DNA from 4 places in the Aminipila terrae genome. Region 3 is predicted to be linked to each of the others. Evidence: riboswitches for the same ligand, from Rfam matches in the RefSeq annotation. Region 3 holds a riboswitch; each other region holds the start of a gene.
What was found. Region 3 has a riboswitch for cobalamin ahead of Ami3637_RS15755 (Dph6-related ATP pyrophosphatase). Riboswitches for the same ligand answer to the same signal wherever they lie in the genome.
Positions count from the first base shown of each region.

Region 1: another riboswitch for cobalamin. It lies ahead of cbiQ (cobalt ECF transporter T component CbiQ); the one in region 3 lies ahead of Ami3637_RS15755 (Dph6-related ATP pyrophosphatase).
Region 2: another riboswitch for cobalamin. It lies ahead of Ami3637_RS02530 (enhanced serine sensitivity protein SseB C-terminal domain-containing protein); the one in region 3 lies ahead of Ami3637_RS15755 (Dph6-related ATP pyrophosphatase).
Region 4: another riboswitch for cobalamin. It lies ahead of Ami3637_RS08900 (hypothetical protein); the one in region 3 lies ahead of Ami3637_RS15755 (Dph6-related ATP pyrophosphatase).

Region 1 is NZ_CP047591.1:1,767,403-1,771,118, reverse strand. It holds gene Ami3637_RS08450 (alpha/beta hydrolase) at 1-46, opposite strand, end outside; gene Ami3637_RS08445 (heavy metal translocating P-type ATPase) at 133-1,992, opposite strand; cobalamin riboswitch at 2,195-2,398, shown strand; gene cbiQ (cobalt ECF transporter T component CbiQ) at 2,544-3,383, shown strand; gene Ami3637_RS08435 (energy-coupling factor ABC transporter ATP-binding protein) at 3,395-3,716, shown strand, end outside.
Region 2 is NZ_CP047591.1:546,306-550,021, forward strand. It holds gene Ami3637_RS02520 (hypothetical protein) at 40-207, opposite strand; gene Ami3637_RS02525 (hypothetical protein) at 321-926, opposite strand; gene Ami3637_RS02530 (enhanced serine sensitivity protein SseB C-terminal domain-containing protein) at 1,072-1,809, opposite strand; cobalamin riboswitch at 1,975-2,184, opposite strand; gene Ami3637_RS17790 (hypothetical protein) at 2,601-2,726, opposite strand; cobalamin riboswitch at 2,858-3,066, opposite strand; gene Ami3637_RS02535 (polysaccharide biosynthesis protein) at 3,170-3,716, opposite strand, start outside.
Region 3 is NZ_CP047591.1:3,259,128-3,262,843, forward strand. It holds gene Ami3637_RS15745 (stalk domain-containing protein) at 1-551, shown strand, start outside; gene Ami3637_RS15750 (SufBD protein) at 569-1,015, shown strand; cobalamin riboswitch at 1,065-1,308, shown strand; gene Ami3637_RS15755 (Dph6-related ATP pyrophosphatase) at 1,479-2,138, shown strand; gene Ami3637_RS15760 (nitrogenase component 1) at 2,189-3,716, shown strand, end outside.
Region 4 is NZ_CP047591.1:1,858,601-1,862,316, forward strand. It holds gene Ami3637_RS18555 (M20/M25/M40 family metallo-hydrolase) at 1-584, opposite strand, end outside; cobalamin riboswitch at 1,227-1,439, shown strand; gene Ami3637_RS08900 (hypothetical protein) at 1,647-3,716, shown strand, end outside; gene Ami3637_RS08905 (hypothetical protein) at 3,682-3,716, shown strand, end outside.

The sequences.
Region 1 (3,716 bases), 1.5 Mb from region 3:
TGAAATACAAAGACAAGCCATCAAAGCTCTTAATCATTTCACTCATAACTTTTCCCTTTCTCCTGTGTGATATTTTAATGACATTATATCACAACAAACTCCGATTGGGTTATTATTCCAAACTCTATATTACTACCTATCTTTAGATACAAAAAGCAGAGCTGAATTTATAACCACAGCTACAGAACCCACATTGTGCACCAGAGCACCCAGAACAGGATTTAATATTCCCATGGCAGACAACAAAACTGCCAGGAAGTTCAGGCTCATGGAGAACACTATGTTTACATTTATTTTTTTCATTGTTTTTTGAGAAATTTTAATGAGATATGGGATGCGCTGTATATCATCACTGACCAATACTGCATCTGCAGCCTCAACAGCAATGTCACTTCCTATACCACCCATGGCTACCCCTGCATAAGCGGACTTCAAAGCAAGTGCATCATTGATTCCATCCCCTACCATACAAACCGGTTCATCTTTTTGATTATAACGTTTAAGTTCGTTCATTTTATCTTCTGGGAGAAGATCTGATTTTACCTTTGAAATGGATACCAGCTCTGAAATATACTGGGCTGCAGAAGCATTGTCTCCTGTAAGAAGAATCGGCTCCATATGTAGCTCTTTTAATTTTGAAATCATGGCTGCTGCATCTTCCCTTACCGTATCAGACAGTACGATAAATCCCGCAGTTTCTTTATTGATGCCTATGTAAACGATTGTAGCCCCTTTCTCTGAGTAATCAGTGGCAGCCTTCTGAATCTTTTCAGGTATGGTGATTCCTTCTGTTTTCAATAAATCAGGTTTTCCTGCCATCACTTCCTGTCCGTCTACAAATGCTCTCACTCCCTGACCTGCTAAAAGAGAGAATTCTTGCGGTTCACACATGGTATGACATATTGACTGATAATATGAAACAATAGATTTTCCTATAGGGTGTTCCGAGCGCTGCTCTGCAGAGGCTGCATAGTATAATAACTTTTCTTCTGTAATACAATCATTAAAGCTCTTTACTGCCATAACGTTGAGTTTCCCATGAGTCAGGGTTCCTGTCTTGTCAAAAGCTATATGTTTCACTTTAGAAAAGCGCTCCAGAGCGTCTCCAGAGCGGATAATAATGCCATAGGTTGTTGCATTGCCAATGCCAGCCAGAATTGCCGTTGGCGTAGCTAAAATAAATGCACAAGGGCAGAACACAACCAGAACGGTTACTGCACGAATCAGTTCTCCTGTAACAGCCCCCGTAATAACCGCTGCTCCCAGTGCCGCCCAGACCATCCACGTAGCCCATCTGTCTGCAAGGGTTATGATAGGGGCTTTATTGGCCTCTGCCTCTTTCACCATTTGAATCATCCTCTGCAGAGAACTGTCCTTCCCTACTTTAGTGGCTCTCATAGTAAACGTCCCATACTGGTTCACCGTTCCGCTGGTTACTGCATCTCCAACAGTCTTATCTATGGGTAGGGATTCCCCTGTCATGACCGATTGATCAATGGAAGTCTCCCCTGACGCAATAACGCCGTCAACAGGAATTGTCTCCCCTGCCAGAACCAGCAAAATATCATTAATGTTCACCTGGTCCGCTGGAATGATTTTCTCCGTACCATCCTTAAGCACTCGTGCAGTCTTCGGGGTTAACTTAATCAATCTTTCTATGCCTTCATTTGCTTTCCTTGAAGTGCCGTTTTCAAGAAGAGTACCAATAGCCATGATAAATGCAACTTCTCCGGCAGCAAAATACTCACCGATACACACGGATGCTACTAAAGCAATTGAAACAAGAACATCAGCCTTTATATCATGATCCACTACTAATCCTTTAATGGCTCCTAAAAGAATCGGTATTCCACACAGCACAATTGCAATCCATGCTGAATCAAATCCAAGACTTCCTCTTAGTAAATGGGATAAGCTGACCAGCAGAGCAATCCCGGATATGATAACAAATATTAAATTTAGTTTATCCTCTTCCATTATCCATTTCTTCATTTTTATTTCTGCCTCCCTTATATTCATAAAATTAGTATATAATCTGTCTATATATTCTTCTGTGTTATAGTTTTCATATCCCCCAGGGGGATATGAAAACTATAACACTTATTCCTCTTTTGTCAACTATGCAGTATTATTTTAACTTTAAGTATTTCCCCATGCTTGACATTAAAAGTCAGAAGTGATAATATCATCATGCAACTAAATAGATATTTTGTGTTCCGTCAAATGCGTTTGACGGCTAAGAGGGAAGCAGGTGTCAGTCCTGCGCGGTCCCGCCGCTGTAATCGAGGAGTCAGAATCCTGTTCCGAAAAGGAAGATCACTGAAACATAAGTTTTGGGAAGATCGGAAGATGATGTTGATACGTAAGCCAGAAGACCTGCATAAAATTCCATGTAATCCGATGGGAGATCGGTTTATATTTTTATTGTGTTTTACAGAAAAACGGGCTGTAGCGAAAGCTGCAGTCTTTTTTTATTTTAAAAGATGCATACTGGATAAAATTTGCCTACATTTTTGAAGCTGTAATGATTGAGGATAATAACAATGGAGAAACACATCATTTCTAAAAACAGAGAGCATCATAAACACCATAAAATCGGACATAAACACGGAGAAGGTTCCTGCATCGACTTTTACGCTTACAATTCTGGAATAAGACATTGGAATCCAACTTTTAAGGTATCTTTTTCTGCTTTGACATTAATCTTATGCATTGCGCTAAATAATCCCTATGTGTCTATTGCAGTAATTGTATCCATGGCGTATCTGACGATAGTAAAGGGTGGGCTTCCAGTACTTTCATATTTGTCGGTGCTGACAATTCCCATTACCTTCATTCTTCTTGGTACGGTTACTATAGGAATTGACTTGTCCACTCAGCCTATTGGCCAATACAATCTGAATCTGGGACTCTTTTATATTTTCACTTCAGAGAAGAGTTTGAAGATTATGTGCTTTTTAATCCTAAAGGTTTTTGCTGCAATCAGCTCTATGGAAATGATGGCTTTGTCGACACCATCAACCGAAATAATCTGTGTGATTGAAAGAGCACATGTGCCCAAGCTATTTATAGAATTGATGATGATGACTTATCGTTACATATTTATTCTGATAGACGTAAACATTAACATCAGAAATTCTGCAGATTCACGTCTGGGTTTCTGTGATTTGAAAACCTCTTGGAGTACATTCGGAAAAGTTGCAAGCAATATGCTGATTGTTTCAATGAAAAAGTCTAATGCCTATTATGATGCCATGGAATCCAGATGCTATGATGGCGAATTTATGATTCTGGAGGAAACACAAAATGTTAGTGCAAAACAAGTTATCGCAGCAATGATATTTATATTTTTTCTTTTAGTACTATGGTACATCACGCAATAGAAAGGGTCATTATGAAAAATCCGATTTTACAAATTCAGAATTTACATTATTGCTATGGAAACGGAAAGACCGCCCTGAATGATATCAGTCTGGATATCTATGAAGGTGAAAAAATTGCTGTTGTCGGTTCAAATGGTGCTGGAAAATCTACCTTTTTCCTTAATACTAATGGTGTTCTTAAGCCTGACGAAGGCCAGATTTTTTATAGGGGAACCCCTATTAACAAAAAAAACTTAAAAGAGCTTCGTAAAAATATCGGTATTGTGTTTCAGGATGCAGATAATCAAATCATTGCTTCTACTGTTTTGGCAGAAGTGGGATTTGGTCCTATGA
Region 2 (3,716 bases), 800 kb from region 3:
TGTCCTTATTTTCCCCAATATCTTTAGTAGCTTCTTTCTCTATATTCCCTTGTTTGATTGTTCCATCTCCACATTATCCAAAAGAACAGTATTCTGATTTTCTACAGACTCATTTTCTAGCTTACTTTCTGCAAAACTAAATCCCATACCCAACTGTGATATCAGCATTACAACAATTAATACCACTGCTATTTTTCGTTTTATCATATTCTAAAACCTTTCTAGAATTTCAATCTGATTTTTATCTTAAATTATATCTAAAAGAGACGGCAGTTATAAAAATCTGCCGTCTTCCATATTGGGATAAAATCTTAGTAATACTACTTCGTTGTAGGTCCGTCAATCTTCCAAGTGTAATCATAAGTACTGTAATCGAATCTGATTTTATCTCCCTCATGAAGCTGGATTCTGCTTAAGTATTCAGCTGCAGATGTTTCTGTACCACCAGCTGGTGTAATATATGCACTCCAGCCTGCTCCAACAGATTCACCCCACCACTGTCCATTATCATCCTTGTATTCATCATACTGATTGTAAGAGGTATAGCTTCCTACATCTTTAATATATGCACCTGGATTTCCATACTTTGGCGCTAAATCAACACCGGTAGTTACGGCTTTGTTAGGAATATAAGTTTTTGTTGCTGCAATAATAGCATCCATAACGGATGACTTTGTCCCCAAAGGATTGATTGTAGCAGAATTAAACTGATCTGCTGTAAAATAGGATTTTGTTGCCAGAGTTATGTTAATACCCATAGGTACATTTATTGGTGTACTTGTATTCCAAATGGGATTTCCCTGAGACGTAAACTGCACTTTTACATTCACCGTGTTTGTATCAGCAAATGCAGTTACGGACATGGCAAATACCATGGCAACAACTAAAACTAGCATCATGATTCTAGAGTTTAAAAACTTTTTCATCTTAAATACCTCCACTTTTAATTAAAATTTATCCTATGTTTTATCAGCCTTATTCAAACTAGCTCTGTATAGATTCCTCCCCTTTCTGTAAATTTATTTTCAAGTGTAAGAAACACCTGTTAACATTTTTCCTTTTCTTTTTAAGTCAAAATAGATTTTTATTGCTTAACCTTGTATAAATTCTGGTAGTTTCTAGCTGGTTTGTATCAAACTCAGGTGACTTCTGTATTAATTCAAATTTTTCTCCTGGTTTCATATAAGGTTTCATTATTTCTGCTACCTGAGGGAATAATTTTATTTTTTCTCCATAAAAATCAACTAACAGCATCCAATGTTCTTCACATTCAGTCTCTCCTATAGCCTTTAAAATCCAAGCAGATTCCACCTCAATACTATTGGCAAAAAACTGCTTTAAATTTCTTGTTAAGCCTTCTGGAACTTTCTCTGGTTTCCGAAGCTTAAGCTTTCCCGAGTGTTCTTCTCTCCGCAGCATCATACCCATTGTACGGGAATCAATAATTTCCATAATCTTCCTGTCTAATACAATGTTTTCTTCAAATGGGGATATGACAATACCATTTATCTCAATAGCTGAGTCAATTACCAAATATTTAAGTCTGCTATAGGGTATCTGCACAAGCTGCTCTTCTGTAAATCTGCCTAGTTTTGATTCCTTATGTAAAAAAGCAGGAATAAACTGTTTCCCGTCTCCAGTCATAAGCATTGCAAAATTCTGTCTGTTATCTTCCTGGATTTTACCCAGACTAGGTATCCACAATGTAGTTTCAGTAAGCCTCTTAAAAAACTGATTCTCACTTTCTGAAGATTTTTCATTTATCAGCTGCTTAAATAAATCAATTAACTCTGTATTTCTTTCTTCCATGTTATTCTTTCTCCTCTTCACACTTGATGTTTTCCCTTTTTATCCATTAAAAAAACTGTGACGCTTATCGTCACAGTTCCGTTTTTAACTGTATTCTAATGTACTTTAAACCGACACTAAACCACGCTTTTTTATAAGCGCGTTGTTAGCCCCCACCTTTACCGAGGTATGCTTAAAATTTATGTTTGTCTTCTGACTTGTGTATCTTCATCTTTTGCCTGCCTTCCCAAGTATACACTCAGTGGCTGCTCTTCACAAGAGCTGTGGCTCAGACTCCACACTTACAGCGGCGGTACCGTCCCGGAATCTCACCGGAGTTCCATCTTAGCTATTAACATATTTACTGTTAACAGAACATAATACATAATTTCCAAATTTTCACTTTTATTTTTTATTTCATCCTATCAACAAATTTTCCTATTGTCAATTATTTGTTTTATTGATTTCATCGTCATTTTTCTCTCTTTTTCGACCTTGATATTTACATTTTAATCCGTAAAACCATGTATTAATAGCACCTTTCCAGAATTACACGGGTAGTTTGTCTATCAATATTTTCTAATACATTTTTGTCCAGTACAATGTGTTCTTCAAAAGGAGCAATAACAATCCCGTTTATTTCTCCCCTGAATCAGCTACTAAACCTACCAGCCTTTTATATGGTATTTGTATAAGCTGTTCTCCCTTAAACCCTCGTAAACTGGATTCTCCCTGAAGAAAAGCTGGCACAAACTTCCTTCCATCTGAGGCGGTAAGCCATACCCGTTTATCTTGTTCGTTACACTTGAAATCTAGTGCTCTCGGTATCCAGAATTTAATGTCAGCCAACCTTTTAAAAATGTAGTATCTCTTGCTTCAATTTTTTCTTTAATCAACCTTACAAACAATCTGGTTAAATTTGTATATGATTCTTCCACGTTTCTTTCCTCCTTTACTCACAAAAAAACTGTGACCAATCAAGTCACAGTTCCGTTTTCAACTGTATTTTAATGTATCTTAAACTCACGCTAACCTACGCATTGCTTATGGTTATATCTTTTTCCATAAAAGCACGTTTAACTCTTATGTTTGTCTTCTGACTTGCGTATCATAATCTTTTGCCTGCCTTCCCAAGTTTCCTCAGTGACTGCCCCTTTTCAGGGCTTTGGCTAAAAACTCCTCGCTTACAGCGGCGGTACCGTCCCGGATTTTCACCGGAGTTCCATCTTGGCCATTAACAGTATATCTGCTAACGGAACATAAAATACATTATTTTTATTTATTCATTTTTACTCTAAATCATATTATCAATAAACTTTCGTTTTGTCAAATACAGGATAAAATCTTTCTGTTCACCCCAACTCTTTTTCGCAGGTATTTCTTATACTAATTTACATTTTCTAAGTAACTTAACTAAAGCTTCACCCTTTGGCAGCATACCAATTTCATTTTCTTCTATAGCTTTTATTTTTAGCAGCACCATTCCGTATGCTACCGCTCCAATACCAATGGCAACTACAGTGGACATGCTGTTACCGATAAATCCAGCCAGTCCCTTATAGGCACAAAGAACTAATACAAACATCACAAGACCTGAGATAAGCGGTTTCCATACTGATAGTTTCAAATCAAAAGTAATACCTGTCATCTTTTTAACTGCTGCAAAATTAATCATACCAATAGTAATATATCCAAGAGTGCTTCCAATAGCTGCACCTTCAACATTCAGGTCTGTTATACCCGTCAGAATAAAAGTTGAAATACATTTAACTACAAAACCTGCTGCCAGCCCCCATACTGCAATTCCAGGTTTCCCCAGCCCCTGCAGGGTTCCTGCCATGGTCTGTGCAATACATAAAAAGACAATTCCAATAGACAGGAAAAACAAACAGCCGGCAGAGCTTACTGCACTTGCTGCCTGAAGCGGA
Region 3 (3,716 bases):
TTTATAAGTATTATTATAATGAAGTTGGATTAGTAAATAAGTATGGGGCAGAAGTTCTCCCTACCATTTTTGATAATATTTTACTGACCAAGGATGGCTATGCTTTTGTGTCTATAGGTGATCCTGACACGGGGGATAATTCACGTGTAGGCTATTTCAAAATTCCAGACAGTTTTTCTGAGAAAAAAGGTTTAAAGCCAATTACCGTATATTTAGATGGGGTAGAGTTATATTTTGATTGTGAACCGATTATGAAAAATCAACGGACTATGGTTCCTATGAGAAAGATTTTTGAATCTTTAGGTGCCCAGGTAAAATGGGATAATAAAGCAAAGACTGCTTCTGCCAGCATCCATGGTAAAGAAGTCAGTGTAAGTATCGGAAGTCAGGTGGCCTATGTAAATGGTTCTAAAGTTTCCCTGGATACGGCACCTCTTATACAAAGTGATTTTACGCTGGTTCCATTGAGGTTTGTATCAGAAAATCTGGGTGCGGATGTAAAATGGGATGCAGATGCAAGACGAGTGATTATTACTTCGTCTGATCAGTAAAAAAGAAGGTGAGTGTAATGAACCATATCAATGAGTTGGTTTGTGGTTTAAAAGATAAAGATAATAAATCTGCATATCAATGCTTAAAACAGCTGGAAGCTGTGAGTGCTGAATCAGATGCTGTCTACCCTTATTTTGATACATTTGTGGAAATGCTGGATGATTTAAACTCTTACGTCAGGACAAGAGGATTGATTTTAATTGCTGCCAATGCCAGATGGGATAATGATTTCAAAGTGGACGAGGTTATTGACGAATATCTGAAACATATAATGGATGATAAGCCCATTACAGCAAGACAGTGTATTAAGACGCTGCCAGACATTGTTAAATATAAGCCAGAATTAAAAGAATGCATTTGCAGTGCTTTACGTAAAGCAAATCCTCAAATGTATAACAGCAGTATGCAGCCCTTAGTTTATTCAGACATTCAGGGTGCCTTAAAAAATATAGAGTCCCTCTGATCAAACTATGTTGACAGTTAATAGGGAAAATGATAGCATAAAGTAACAAATAAATAGAAATTTATGTTCTGCCCATAGATAACAACCAACTATTCTTTGTTATCTGCAGACTAAGAGGGAAGCAGGTAAAAGTCCTGCGCGGTCCCCGCCGCTGTATATGAAGAGTTCCATCAGATTGAGTTTATGAGGCTTTTAATCCTCATGAATGATATACCACTGAGCTTTTAGCTTGGGAAGGTTGAAGGGAATGATGACCCATGAGCCAGAAGACCTGCATAAATTTTCAAAAGTCTTCGACGGGTAATTTCGGAGGGCTTGAACAAGGGTGGGTATCCCACGGAGTTCTACAAAATTAATAATTGCAGAAAAACGGCTGTAACAGTAATGTTACAGCTTTTTGTATGTCATCAGGCAGAATCGATGTAAGCTTTATAAACAGAAATCATCATAATGGAGGAGGCAGATGGAATTGAAAAGTAATACGAAATTTACAGGATCATACAGCAGTGGCAAAGACAGCACCCTAGCTATATATAAAGCAATTCTCATGGGGTTTGAACCTCAAAGTTTAATAATGACATATAATGAAGATAAAAACAAAACGTGGTTTCACGGCATTGACGAAAAAATGATAGAAAGGCTTTGTGATTCTTTACAAATACCTATAAGACTAATAAGAACCTCAGGCAAAGATTACGAAATGAACTTTGAAAGAGTCTTAAAAGAAGAGAGAGCTAAAGGTGCAGAAGTCTGTGTCTTTGGAGATATAGATATAGAAGAACATCTGGCGTGGAACACAGATAGATGTAACAATGCAGATATAAAGCCTTTGCTTCCCCTTTGGAAAAAATCCAGGGAGCAGGTGGTTTATGATTTTATAGACAGTGGATTTATAACTTATATCACCGTTATAGATACACAGAAAATGGATGCAAAATATATAGGAAAACAGCTGACAAGAGAGCTTGTGGCAGAGCTAAAGTCAGAGGGTGTTGATGCATGCGGTGAGAATGGCGAATACCATACCTTTGTATGTGATGGACCACTTTTCAGTAAACCTGTTGAATTTAATCCAGGTATTCCGGTTTTTGATGGCAGGTATGTAAGAATAAAGGTTTTATAAATTGCTTAAATCTGAACTCAACAAGTCTTTAGCAAGGTATGGAGGTACTAATGAAAAATGAAATAGCTATTTATGGGAAGGGTGGTATTGGAAAATCTACGCTTAGCGCAAATATATCAGCGGCACTTGCTGACTCAGGAAAGCGGGTATTACAAATCGGCTGTGATCCAAAGCATGATTCAACCAGACTTCTGTTAAACGGGAGAAAGATAACAACGATTTTAGACTATATCAAAACAACAGGAGCGTTAGATTATAAAAAAGAAGACATATTGTTTGAGGGATATGGTTCTGTTGGGTGTGTAGAAGCAGGAGGGCCTGAGCCTGGAGTTGGGTGCGCAGGAAGAGGAATTATTACATCTTTTGAACTTCTGGAGCAGTTCAGGGTTAAGGAAGAATATGAGATAACTTTGTACGATGTTTTGGGTGACGTTGTGTGTGGGGGGTTTGCTGTTCCTATACGAAGAGAATATGCGGATACTATTTTTTTAGTGACCTCTGGAGAATATATGGCAATGTATGCAGCCAATAATATTCTCAGAGGGATAAAGAATTATGAAAATGGCAAGTACAGAGTAGCCGGCCTGTTATATAATTCCCGTAATATTGAAGATGAAGACAGAAAAGTTTATGCTTTTGCAGCAGCAGTGGGACTGCCTGTATGTGCTAAAATTCCAAGAAGCAATGTTTTTGCCCAGGCAGAAAGAAAAAATATTACGGTTGTAGAACTTATTTCTCGCAAAATGAAGCTAAATAAAGGAGCAGATATTCAAGATGAAGAACAAAAGATTTATGACATCTTTAAGTCTTTAAGCAGAAATATAATTGATGGTGTTCCAATGTATGAGGCAAATCCTCTTTCAGACGATGAATTGGAAGCCGTTATTTACCAGACCGTAAAGGCTGACTATAAGAAACCGTTTAGCAAATGTGATTCAGAAACAAAAGAAAGCGAAAATCATCAGGGTATAACCGTAAACAGCGAAAATCATCAGGGTATAACCGTAAACAGCGAAAATCATTCAGTCAAAGATGAAGTTACGTCATTAAACAGATATTTATCAAAGAATGTTATTCGAAATGAACCTTTGCACGGGTGTGCATTTAATGGCGCTATGACTATGAGTATCCATATCCGGGATGCTGTAATACTGGCACATGCGCCTAAGAACTGTGCCTATTTATCCTATCAAAGTATCAGTTCCTCTGGCAGGCGCAGACTCTTTGAACGGGGAGCGCTGATGCCTGTTTCTATATCACCTAATTTTCAATGTACAGATATGAACGAAACAGATATGATTTTTGGGGGCATGGAAAAACTTACTAAGAAAATAAAGGATATAAACAAACAGCAACCTAAGGCTATCATCGTGATAAGCTCTTGTCCTGCTGGTATCATAGGAGATGACATTGACCGGGTAAAAGATTTAGCAGACAAAGATATTCCAATACTTACGGTAAAATCTGACGGGAATTTGTCAGGGGATTATTTACAGGGGATGCTCTTATGCTATACAGAACTGGCAACTCAGATCATAGATAAAAGCGTTAAACCTGAGAAAAAAATAGTAAACATCG
Region 4 (3,716 bases), 1.4 Mb from region 3:
GAAACGGGGATGTTAATCCGGGCCATGCATCCTCCAGCACAGCTGACAGTTAAAATACCCTCTTCTTCTGAGTCAATGTTAATCAGTGTTCTACCTGAGATGGATTTTGAGTCCAGTCCGTGAGCTCCATCCATTCCCGTCTCCTCACAGGTTGTAACTAATAGCTCTAATGGCGGGTGGGGAATGTCTTCGGCGGCCAAAAGAGCCAGCCCCATGGCAACGGCAATACCGTCATCTGCCCCCAGCGTAGTGCCCGTGGCATATATCATGTCATCATGCACCTGAAGATTAATCGGATCTCTTAAAAAATCGTGGAGCACACCGGGGCCCTTTTCACAGACCATATCCATATGACCTTGAATGACCACGCCGGGACTGTTTTCATAGCCTGGGCTGCCAGGTTTTTTAATCAGCACATTTAGTGCTGCATCCTGCATGACCTCCAGACCATGAGCCTTTGCAAAAGAGACCAAATAGTCACTAACGGCCTGCTCGTTGCCGGAACCTCTGGGAATTTTGCTGAGTTCTTCAAAATAGAAAAACACATCGGCAGGCTCTTGATTTTTCAATACTCTGTCTTCCATAACAAACCTCCTTCTTAAAATTGGATAATATAGTCTACCATAAAAAAATAAGGCATCATGTCGAATAAAGGGAGTGATTAAATGTATTTTTTAGTTTGAGAAGAGTAGGAAAAACTATTTCAAAGAGGCAAAATTAATGGAAATCTCAATCTCAGAATCTATCGCATATAAATATTATTATAATATAATTTTTTTATGCTCTTTCTGTTAAATCAAATTATTAATTTATCGGAGCATTTATGAAATCAGGATGTGTCCCAGGCCGTTGATATAGGAATGGTCTGATTAAATTTTAGACTTTCTTAGCAAGAACTAAGACTATTACAAAACTTTTATATAATCAACAGATTAGAGAAGTAGAACGTTTTAAGAGGATTGGCATACACTGAGTTAGAATAAGATTCGGATGCTGTAGGAAACATCATGATAATTAAAACTGTCGGGGGATGGTTATATAACCTTTCAACAGTTTTAATTTATGAGCAGTACATGATAAAAAGATAAGAAATATTTAATTAAGAATAATGTTGAAATATAGAAATTAAAGTGATATTATAGTTGATGAAAATATAAATATTTCCATTTCATATATAATTATGAAATTTCGACAATATTAAACAAATTTCGACAAGGAGAGCTATTCAATTAAATAAATATCTATGTCTGTCGGCGGGAGCCGGCAGCTAAGAGGGAAGCCGGTGAAAGTCCGGCGCGGACCCGCCGCTGTAAACGAGGAGTTCCTGCCCATTCATATACAAGATGAAAAACCATCACTGAAAGCAAATAAAGCTTTTGGGAAGAGGGCAGAAATGTGGATACGTAAGTCAGAAGGCCTGCATGGATTAAAATAGTAACTGGTTACGAGGTAAATGACCAGGGAATTGTATTTTTAATTTATTTTTTAAAATAAATAAAAGAGAAACAGTGAAAATGGACTGTGGCAGATTTGCTACAGCCTTTTTTGTTGGCAAAAACAAAAGGGGGAACATTTTGTAAAAGTGGCTGCAGCAGCTTGCAGTATAGGTGTTTGTGTATTATTTTAACAGGAGGAACAAAAGAAAAATGACATTTAATCTAAGAAAATCATTGGCAGTACTTATGATTATAGCTATGGTTATGAGTACAGGTCTGAGTGCCTATGGGATGGACTGGCCAACCTATCAGGGAAATGATATTCATAACGGAATTTTGACAGATGGAGCAGAAATTAGCGGAAGTCCAAGTGTCACTCGTGTAGATTTACCTAAAAACGGATCTGGTAGTATAGGGTCGACATGGGCAGAACGACAACCATTTGCAGGAGTAGATACGGTACCTGTCATGGAAACTAGAAATGGAAATACCTATGCATATGTGCTTTATGACGGGTATAAAGCTGCATATGGTAAAGGTGGCGGCAGACTAGCCAAAATTGACTGCACGGCATCTACTCCACAGGTAGTATGGGATAAGCAAATTACACAGTGCTCAGGCATCCAACTATCCTCTCCTTACCTGGATACTGATAACCGATGCATTTATGTGGGAGCATCAGGATATAATCAGAAAGCCTATAATGATGGGCTGGCATTGACTGGAGGAGCCATAACAGACGGCTGGACGGTATCTTCTGCAGGGACTGCCATGGAGGATGGAAAGGTAACCGTATCGGGTAATCAGACTGTTACTTTGACCCAGACAAATGTAAATCTGACTAAGGGTGACACTCATCGCTCTGCTACCTGTGTAAAAATTAACGGAAACAATGTGAATATGACTATCACTGCTAAGCTAAATGGAACTATAGTTGGAAGTGAGTCGTTAAACTCTTGCAATTTTATTGATGGACGTTTTTATTTTAACCTAATGTTTGGGCAACAATTTTCAACAGCCGAATCCGCTGTAAATACAGGGACAAATAATATTTTGGAATTTACCTATGAAATTTCAGAAAATGACAGTAATACTGTGGAGATTGAATATTGCCAGTTGTATGAACAGAATAGTTCTATTACAAAAGTAGCAAATATTGATGAAGAACCTATTACAGAATGGTCCTTAAATATACCAGATAATGCAGTAATAGGCACTCCTATTGTGAAAAGTGGAGAGTATCTATACTTCGGCACATGGTCAGGGCATTATTTAGGAACTTATTATCAGTATGATCTTGATAATGAGGAGTTAAAAACTTTTAATCCAGGCAATGGCGGCTTTTATCGGGCAGGTGCTGTAGTAGAGGGTAATTATGTTTATTTTGGTGGAGACAAAGGATATCTTTATGCTCGTCCGGTAGGTAATGATTTTGACAATACTTCGGAAGGGAGCGTTATCAATTTGTCAACTGTAGGAGGAGTGGAATCAGGGAATGTGCGCAGCACTATTTCTCTGGTAGACGGACATCTTTACTTTACCAGCCAGGGTGGTTATTTATGGAGCTTTACTCCTGAAGAAGGAATCCCGACTTTAGACTGGAAAGCTCAGCTGGCAGGAACCTCTACTTCTACTCCAACAGTAGTAGGAGATAATATTTATGTGGGTTACTACAGTGGATTTACTGCCGGAGGCGTCCAAAAGGTAGCCAAAACAGGAAACCATGAAGTTTCTTCCGTCGCAGAACCGGGACCTGTACTAAGCTCTATATTAGTATATACAAAGGGTGGAGTAGATTACCTCTATTTTACTACTAATTCTCGAACTGGAGCAGGCTATTGTTTCAATGGAAGCAATGGAGCAAAAGTATGGCAGACACCTGGAGAGACCTATGCATTGCAGGGTATGGCTTACAGCGGAGGTGTACTGACTTTTGGAAATGATAATGATAGTTTTTATGTAATAGGAGAAAGATATGTGCCACCGACACCGCCTGAGACATCGATACCTAATAATACAGGAGAATTATTATGGCCTGCAGATTCATCTGAAGTAACGCTGTGGTTTGGACAAATTGATGAACAGTATACTGCGGTAAATAAAGGGATGAATATTCAGGGTACGGCAAATAGCAATGTCTATTCTGTCTGCGATGGTGTAGTGGCATATAAAGGTTATTCATCTACGTACGGCAACCTTCTTTATGTAGATTTTAAATACAACAATATTACAATGCAAGTAAGATATGGACACTTATCCGAAAGTTCAAGTTGGGGATGT